2 regions of the Sporosarcina sp. P19 genome follow, and region 2 is predicted to be linked to the other one. Evidence: riboswitches for the same ligand, from Rfam matches in the RefSeq annotation. Region 2 holds a riboswitch; the other holds the start of a gene.
The links. Region 2 has a riboswitch for S-adenosylmethionine ahead of CSV74_RS10005 (O-acetylhomoserine aminocarboxypropyltransferase/cysteine synthase family protein). Riboswitches for the same ligand answer to the same signal wherever they lie in the genome.
Positions count from the first base shown of each region.

Region 1: another riboswitch for S-adenosylmethionine. It lies ahead of CSV74_RS15640 (methionine ABC transporter ATP-binding protein); the one in region 2 lies ahead of CSV74_RS10005 (O-acetylhomoserine aminocarboxypropyltransferase/cysteine synthase family protein).

Region 1 is NZ_PDYR01000021.1:22,762-26,881, forward strand. It holds gene CSV74_RS15635 (methionine ABC transporter permease) at 1-495, opposite strand, end outside; gene CSV74_RS15640 (methionine ABC transporter ATP-binding protein) at 488-1,513, opposite strand; SAM riboswitch class I at 2,011-2,116, opposite strand; gene CSV74_RS15645 (thioredoxin family protein) at 2,166-2,465, opposite strand; gene CSV74_RS15650 (toprim domain-containing protein) at 2,458-2,811, opposite strand; gene gcvH (glycine cleavage system protein GcvH) at 2,875-3,255, opposite strand; gene CSV74_RS15660 (arsenate reductase family protein) at 3,332-3,691, opposite strand.
Region 2 is NZ_PDYR01000008.1:49,764-53,883, reverse strand. It holds gene CSV74_RS10020 (MBL fold metallo-hydrolase) at 1-235, shown strand, start outside; gene CSV74_RS10015 (sulfurtransferase TusA family protein) at 293-520, shown strand; gene CSV74_RS10010 (sulfite exporter TauE/SafE family protein) at 578-1,354, shown strand; SAM riboswitch class I at 1,616-1,719, shown strand; gene CSV74_RS10005 (O-acetylhomoserine aminocarboxypropyltransferase/cysteine synthase family protein) at 1,876-3,156, shown strand; gene CSV74_RS10000 (glycine betaine uptake BCCT transporter) at 3,199-4,120, opposite strand, start outside.

The DNA.
Region 1 (4,120 bases), on a different contig from region 2:
GTAGCCGACAAGTGCAATTGACGTCACTGTAATACCTGACACGAGTGCCGGCATGGATTCTGGTAACAATACTTTAAAAATGATCGTAGATGTTTTAGCACCCATTGAACGCGCCGCTTCGATCACCCCTTTATCGATTTCCTGCAATGCTATGAGTACCATGCGGCCATAAAACGGAGCTGCGCCAATGATTAATGCTGGCAATGCGGCATTCGGTCCACGCATGCTGCCTATTAATAAATTCGTCAAAGGTAACAATAAAATAATCAAAATAATAAAAGGTATCGATCGGAATATATTTACGAATGCGCCTGTAAAGACATTCGTGATTTTATTTGCCCATAACTGACCCGGATTTGTTAAAAACAATAACAGACCGAGTGCAATACCAAAAATAAACGTGAAGACCGTTGAGTAGGCAGACATATAAAGCGTCTCGCCCGTTGCTTGCCACATTTTATCCCAGTTAACGTTCGGGAACCATTGCTCAATCATGGATCAGCACCTCCGTCTTCACTTCATTGGCGTCTAGGAACGCAATGGCTTCCTCTATAACTGCCGCGTCCCCTACTAGTTGCAAGACAAGTGTGCCGTATGCGCCGTCACGTGTCGTCGAAATATTCCCTTGCACGATGTTGACATCGATTGAGAATGTACGAATTAATTCAGCAAGCACTGGCTGCTCTGTACGTTCGCCAATGAAAGCTAACTTGATCAACTTGCCATGCGGTGACTCTTCCTGTAAATGCGCCATCGCTGCGTCCGTATCGCCTGTATCGGTCACCTGCGATATGAAACGCTTCGTAATATCCGCTTGAGGGGATTGGAAAACATCCAGCACATTGCCCGCTTCCACGACTTGCCCGGCTTCCATGACCGCCACGCGATGACAGATCTTTCGGATGACGTGCATTTCATGCGTAATCAAAACGATTGTTAATCCAAGACGTTCATTAATATCCGTCAATAAATCCAGAATCGCATTCGTCGTCTCAGGATCGAGTGCGGACGTTGCTTCATCACAAAGTAATACTTCGGGATCATTTGCAAGCGCGCGCGCAATACCGACACGTTGCTTCTGACCACCTGATAACTGCGATGGATACGCCTGCTCACGGCCTGTCAGTCCAACGAGATCAATCAATTCCTTCACTTTTTGCTTACGTGCCGATTTCTTCACGCCAGCAATTTCAAGAGGAAACATAATATTCTCTTCTACTGTTCTTGACCACAGTAAGTTAAAGTGCTGGAAAATCATACTGATTTTCTGACGCGCATTGCGAAGGCCAGCACCTTTCAATGTCGTCATTTCTTGTCCGTGAATCATAATACTACCGGACGTAGGTGTTTCAAGACCGTTCAATAGTCGAATTAATGTACTTTTCCCTGCCCCACTATATCCGATGACGCCGAAAATTTCTCCCTCTTCGATGGCTAATGTCACATCATCTACTGCGACAATTTCTGAACGGTTCAATTGGAATCTTTTATGAACGTTTGTTAGTTGAATCATTTTCCGCACCACCTTTATTAAGTCTTTTCATTATGTGTTTTAGAAAGCTACATTGCGCTTTCCGCTTTTGTTTCATCCAGCTGCAGATGCCAGCTCCTCGGGTCGTTTCAAACTTTCCAAAAAGGCAAAGTGCGCCTTTGGGGTAAGTCCTCCAACGCCTGTCGGAGCTAAACGGCATCTTCCGCTTTTGTTTCATCCAGCTGCAAGCGCCAGGCTCTCGGGTCGTTTCAGACTTTCCAAAAAGGCAAAGAACGCCTTTGTGGTAAGTCCTCCAACGCCTGTCGGAGCTAAACGGCATCTTCCGCTTTTGTTTCATCCAGCTGCAAGCGCCAGGCTCTCGGGTCGTTTCAGACTTTCCAAAAAGGCAAAGAACGCCTTTGTGATAAGTCTTCCAACGCCTGTCGAGCCTACACGGCGCTTTCCGCTTTAGAATAAAAAAAGCCTTCCTGCAGACAAGCAGAAAGGCCGAACGTATGTAGTTATGTACGTTACCATTTCTCTCATCTATCAAAGCGTTAGGCTTTGAGTGAATTGGCACCATTTCACAAACGTGACGGTTGCCGGGCTTCATAGGGCACTTCCCTCCACCGCTCTTTATAAGAGTTACGTATTCAATTGATTAACTACTTATACCATACTTTTATATCTATTGTCAACTGAGCTTCTCTAGCAAGTACGGGACGGATTGAAAGGCGTAAATCTTTTCTAAAGGCTGTCCTTTGCGCTGAATGAGTAAACAAGGGACACTTTCCACCTCATATTCTATTGCGATTTCCTGCACGTAATTCAAGTCTGCCTTTCCAATCGGTAATTTCGGACACATTGTCTCGATCACCGTGAGCATTTTTGAAGCGACTGCACACGTTCCGCACATCGGTGTATATAAATAAAAAGCGGCTACTTGCTCTGCCGCCTGTGCACGTTGCCAGTCTTCAATTGTCCAATTATTCATGTGGTCCACCTGCCAAGTATTTGGAATGTACTTTAAAATTGGCGGCAGCTAAAATGCTAGCCAATAGTTTAATGGGCGTCGTTTCTACTTCGCGGTAGAGACGATCCGTATATAAATGTCGCGCTTCTGGATACAGTTGTTTGAACAGCTTCCGAATGGACTCACCTGAGGTGTCCGCATCCATAAAGACGAACAGGTCTTGTTGCTCGTATGGTTCAAGCAGTTCCTCAATATGATACGCACTGATGGTGCCATTCGTACAAAGAATCTCTACAGGCTCTGCAAGGATCGGCACTAGCCGCTTACGATCCGAACCGCCTTCTACAATGAGAACTTTCAGGTCCATCCTGTTTCCTCCTAGCGTGTAAAAAAAGCGCTAGGACGTTCCAGCGCTTTTTCTTTTAGAATATTATTCAGCTGTCATTTCTTCGTACTGCTCAGCTGTCATTAACTCATCCAATTCAGCTTTGTTATCGATTTCAACTACTACCATCCATGCACCTTCGTATGGAGATTCGTTAACCAATTCCGGGCTGTCTTCAAGGTTTTCGTTCACTTCTACAACTTTACCAGTAAGTGGAGCGTACAATTCAGAAACCGTTTTCACTGATTCAACGCTTCCGAAAGGCTCGTCTGATTTCAATTGATCGCCCACTTGTGGCAGTTCAACGAATACGATATCTCCTAGTTCAGACTGTGCGAAATGTGTGATTCCGATACGGTATTTACCGTCTTCTTCTTTTACCCATTCGTGCTCTTCTGAATAACGTAAATCTTTTGGTGTGCTCATGTCGTTACCTCCAAAAATATAATAGTTTATCTACCCTTAGTTTGCCATAGTTCCCGCATAAAGACAAGATTCTAGATCACTTCTTCCACGTTTCTGTGAACGTTGTTTCATTAAATCCAACGGTCACTTTTTGGTTATCAGAAACGATTGGGCGTTTGATGAGCATTCCGTCTGAAGCGAGGAGCGCGATCTTTTCATCGTCCGTCATGGTTGGTAGTTTTTCTTTTAAGTTGAGCTCACGATATTTCTTACCGCTTGTGTTGAAGAACTTTTTCATTTCGAGTCCGGAGTTCGCGATCATGTTGCGTAGTTCGTTTTCGCTTGGAGGTTGTTCGGCGATGTTCTTTTCTTCGAATGAAATCCCTTCGTCCGTAAGCCATTTCTTCGCTTTGCGGCACGTGGTACATTTTGGATAGCCGTAGTATGTCATAGTCATAATTGTCAATCCCTCCTTTTTTTCAGTATAGCAAATATAGAGGTGTTGATGCGAACTTGGCGGTGTTTGATTGCTGAGGGTTATTTTTAGAGGCTGGCAAGCTGTTGGGGTTGGGATTGGCGCTTCGGAGGGGACGCTTTCCTGAGGGCCCGCGGCGAGCCAACTGTTCGCTGTCCTCTCTTAGTTGTCTCGCCTGTCGGGCTGATCCTCTAGGAGTCGCCCCTCCTACGCACCAATCCCTTGCAAGCTGAGTGGGTGACAGTTTCTGGTGTGCATTGTATGTGGTATTGTGATTAACTTTATAAAGGAACTTGAACTAACCAAGTTTAAAGGAAAAACCACTTAGACTCTATCTACAATTGTGGATCTAGGTACCTTCACTTTAAACGTAGGATTGGAGCGGAAGCTGGGGCGACTCCTGGAGGATCA
Region 2 (4,120 bases):
AGATGAGTTGAATGAAGATGGTAGCGTGGCGGAGAAGCTTGGCGTATTGTATGAAAAAAATCATGGCTTGAATATTCAGGATGAAAAAGAATTCAGAGAATTAGTTACTGATAACTTGCCCCCACAGCCAAATGCATATCAGGAAATTCGCCAGATGAATATGGGGAAAATCGAGCCTGATGAAGAAACGCAACGCGAGATGGAAATTGGCCCAAATCGCTGTGCGGTACGGTAACTATGTAGTTGAATTTGTAGTGAAAACAAAAAACCAAATTTAAAGGAGAAGATATATATGAGTACAACAACATTTTTAGACGCAAAAGGCCTGGCATGTCCAATGCCGATCGTACGTGCAAAGAAAGCAATGAAGGATTTGCAAGCAGGAGATATTCTTGAAATTCATACGACAGACAAAGGATCAGTGTCTGACCTGACAGCATGGGCAGCTTCGGGCAATCATGAAATCAAAGATCAGCAACAAGAGTCCGATGTCTTTAAATTCTGGATCCAAAAAGGGTAAACTACGGATAGAGGGAATTGCTGTCTCCCTCTTTCATCAGGAAGAAGGGAGAACATCATGACCATTCCATTTATTATCACGATCTTCCTCATTGGATTCGTCGGCTCGTTCCTTTCTGGAATGATGGGAATTGGCGGCGCAATTGTTAAATATCCAATGTTGCTATTTATCCCTGCACTACTGGGTTTTGCTGCGTTTACACCACATGAAGTTTCTGGGATTACTGCAGTTGAAGTGTTCTTTGCATCACTTTCAGGAGTTTTAGCGTATAGAAAGAGTAATCTGATCTTGAAACCACTCGTTCTCTACATGGGAATCAGTGTATTAGTCGGTAGTGTGATCGGTGGTGCCGGTTCTAGTATGCTAACAGAAGCTACTGTCAACGTCGTCTATGGCTTTCTAGCTGTTATGGCGGCAATTATGATGTTTATTCCGAAAAAAGGTCTCGACGATCAGCCAATCGATGAAATTACATTCAATCGCTTCGTTGCTTCTAGTGCAGCCTTTATCGTCGGCTTGGCAGCTGGGATTGTCGGAGCTGGTGGTGCATTCATTATGGTACCGATTATGCTCGTGATACTAAAAATCCCGACACGTGTTACGATCGCTACATCACTCGCGATTACGTTATTGTCATCAGTGGGCTCAGCATCAGGCAAGCTCTTAACAGGGCAAGTACCCTATGGACCGGCTCTCGTCATGATCGCCGCAAGCATCATCGCAGCTCCAATCGGTGTAAAAGTTAGCCGAAAAGTAAATACCAAAGTATTACAAAGCATCCTAGCCGCGCTAATCATGGCCTCCGCCGTAAAAATATGGTGGGACATATTCTAAATAAGCACAATCGCCAGCACATTGTTCACTGAACATGTCTCTGGCGATTTTTCGATTGTTGTCGCAAGTAGAAACATCATTAAACTCACTACGGTGCTTGTGGATGGCTCCCGCAACGTCGATTAACGGTGCCTTCTTCCCTCTTACTTTCAATTCATCATATTGAAAGTAATGCTAATTTCGAAACATTCTATTAAATTCTTGCAATAGACTAGGAATAGCCGTATACTATTTTTCAACGATGGAAAACGAATAGACACACTCTTATCAAGAGAGGCGGAGGGATTAGGCCCTGTGATGCCCAGCAACCGGCGAAAGCAAAGGTGCTACTTCCTACAAACTCTCAGCAGTTTGGAAGATAAGGGGGAATGAGCGAAAGCAGAGCCCTCTTCTTATTATGGAAGATGGGCTTTTTCTCTATATATAGTGAATCACGCTCTATGTTTTCCTTGTCTAGTCCCAGAGAGAAGATATTCGGGGCGTTTCGGTGTTCCATCAATACATGGAAAAGGGGAATGGTTATGACGAATTTACAGGCAGAAACGATACTATTACACGGAGGGCAAAAACCGGATCCAGCAACAGGTTCACGGGCTTTACCGATTCATCGTACGACTTCTTATGTATTCAGAGACACAGAACACGCACAAAACTTATTTGGCTTAAAAGAAGCAGGCAATATCTATACAAGAATTACGAATCCGACAGTAGCTGTCTTTGAAGAGCGTGTCGCACAGCTAGAAGGAGGAACAGCAGCAGTTGCGTTGTCTTCTGGAATGGCGGCGATTGCATTTTCTGTTATGAATATTGCTGAAGCAGGCGATGAAATCGTCGCAGCGAGCAATCTTTACGGTGGTACATACAATTTATTCGCTGTTACATTACCGCGCTACGGCATCACAGTGAAATTTGTTGACGCATCTGATCCAAAGAACTTTGAAGCAGCTATTACGGATAAAACGAAAGCATTGTTTGCAGAAACAATCGGTAACCCAAGCTTGCAAGTGCTGGACGTGGAAGCTGTCGCGAATATTGCACATGAAAATGGCATCCCATTGCTAGTAGACAATACATTCCCATCTCCATATGGATCAAATCCAATCGAGTACGGGGCGGACGTAGTCATCCACTCAGCAACAAAATGGATCGGCGGACACGGTACGACCATCGGTGGGGTAGCCGTTGATGCAGGGAAATTCGACTGGACACAAGGTAAGTTCCCAGGCTTTACAGAGCCGGATGAAACGTATAATGGCTTGCGTTACGGAATCGACACGGCTGCGGCAGCATTCGCAACGAAACTGCGCGTGCAATTGCTGAGAGACTTCGGCCCATGCCTGTCACCGGACAGTGCATTCAACTTGTTGCAGGGCTTAGAAACACTTCATTTACGTGTACCGCGCCATAATGAAAACGCGCAAAAGGTTGCGGCATTCCTGCAAGATCATCCAGCAGTTGAATGGGTAACCTATACGGGTCTAGAAGATCATCCAACAGCGGAATTGGCCAACAAACATTTGAAAAATGGTTACGGCTCAATTATCGTATTTGGTATTAAAGGTGGACGCGATGCAGGAAGACAAGTAATCGATAATGTAGAAATTTGGTCTCACGTAGCGAATGTGGGGGATGCAAAGTCATTAATCATTCATCCGGCATCTACTACTCATCAGCAGTTGTCTGCGGAAGATTTGAAAAATTCCGGTGTCAGCGAAGAGCTAATCCGCTTGTCTGTGGGGTTGGAGTCAGTAGACGATATTATCGCAGATTTGAAACAAGCAATCGAAAAAGCCGCAAACTAATACAAAAAAATGAACACTACGCATGTGCGCAGTGTTCATTTTTTATTTTCGTTTGATTTTTCTTCGCTCTTCCTTCAAAGATTTAAATAGCGAAGTGACCATCATGATCAGTATGATGGAGAATGGTAAGGCGGCTATGATGATGACGTTTTGAAGAGCATCCAAACCACCAACGTATAACAGAATAATCGCGATGGAAGACTGAATGACACCCCAGACGACTTTCAAGTTATTAGGTGGAGTCAATGAACCATATGACGACTGCATACCTAATACGAATGTAGCCGAATCCGCTGATGTAATGAAGAATGATGTAATCAGTAAAATAGCGACCACTGAAATGACGAATGACCAAGGCAATCCGCTGAACATCTCAAAAATCGTCAACTCTGTTGCAGTGGATGCTAAATCGATAATGCCGGCTTTTTGTGTTTCAATAGCTGTCGTACCAAACGCTGAGAACCAAATTGCACTCAATACAGTTGGCACAACGAGAACTCCGATCATGAATTCGCGAATCGTTCTTCCTTTTGAAACGCGGGCGATGAACATGCCGACAAATGGTGACCAAGCTATCCACCAAGACCAGTAGAATAGTGTCCAGTCATTCAACCATGAACGATTTTCAGGTGTAAGTGGTGCTGTTCGGAAACTCATACGAATGAGGTTTTCTAAATAACCACCAATAGAATCAGTGAACATATTGAAAATCAGCAATGTTGGACCGAGTGCAATGATAAAGACCAACAAGGTTAGAGCTAATACCATATTCGTATTCGATAAAATTCGAATCCCTTTTCCGAGGCCGCTCCAAGCGGATAGTAAGAATAATACCGTAACGATCGCAATGATAATAAACTGAGACCAGAAACCGATTGGAACACCGAATAAGTAATTCAATCCAGCGTTAATCTGAACCGCTCCGAAGCCGAGTGATGTGGCGACGCCGAAAACTGTAGCGAAA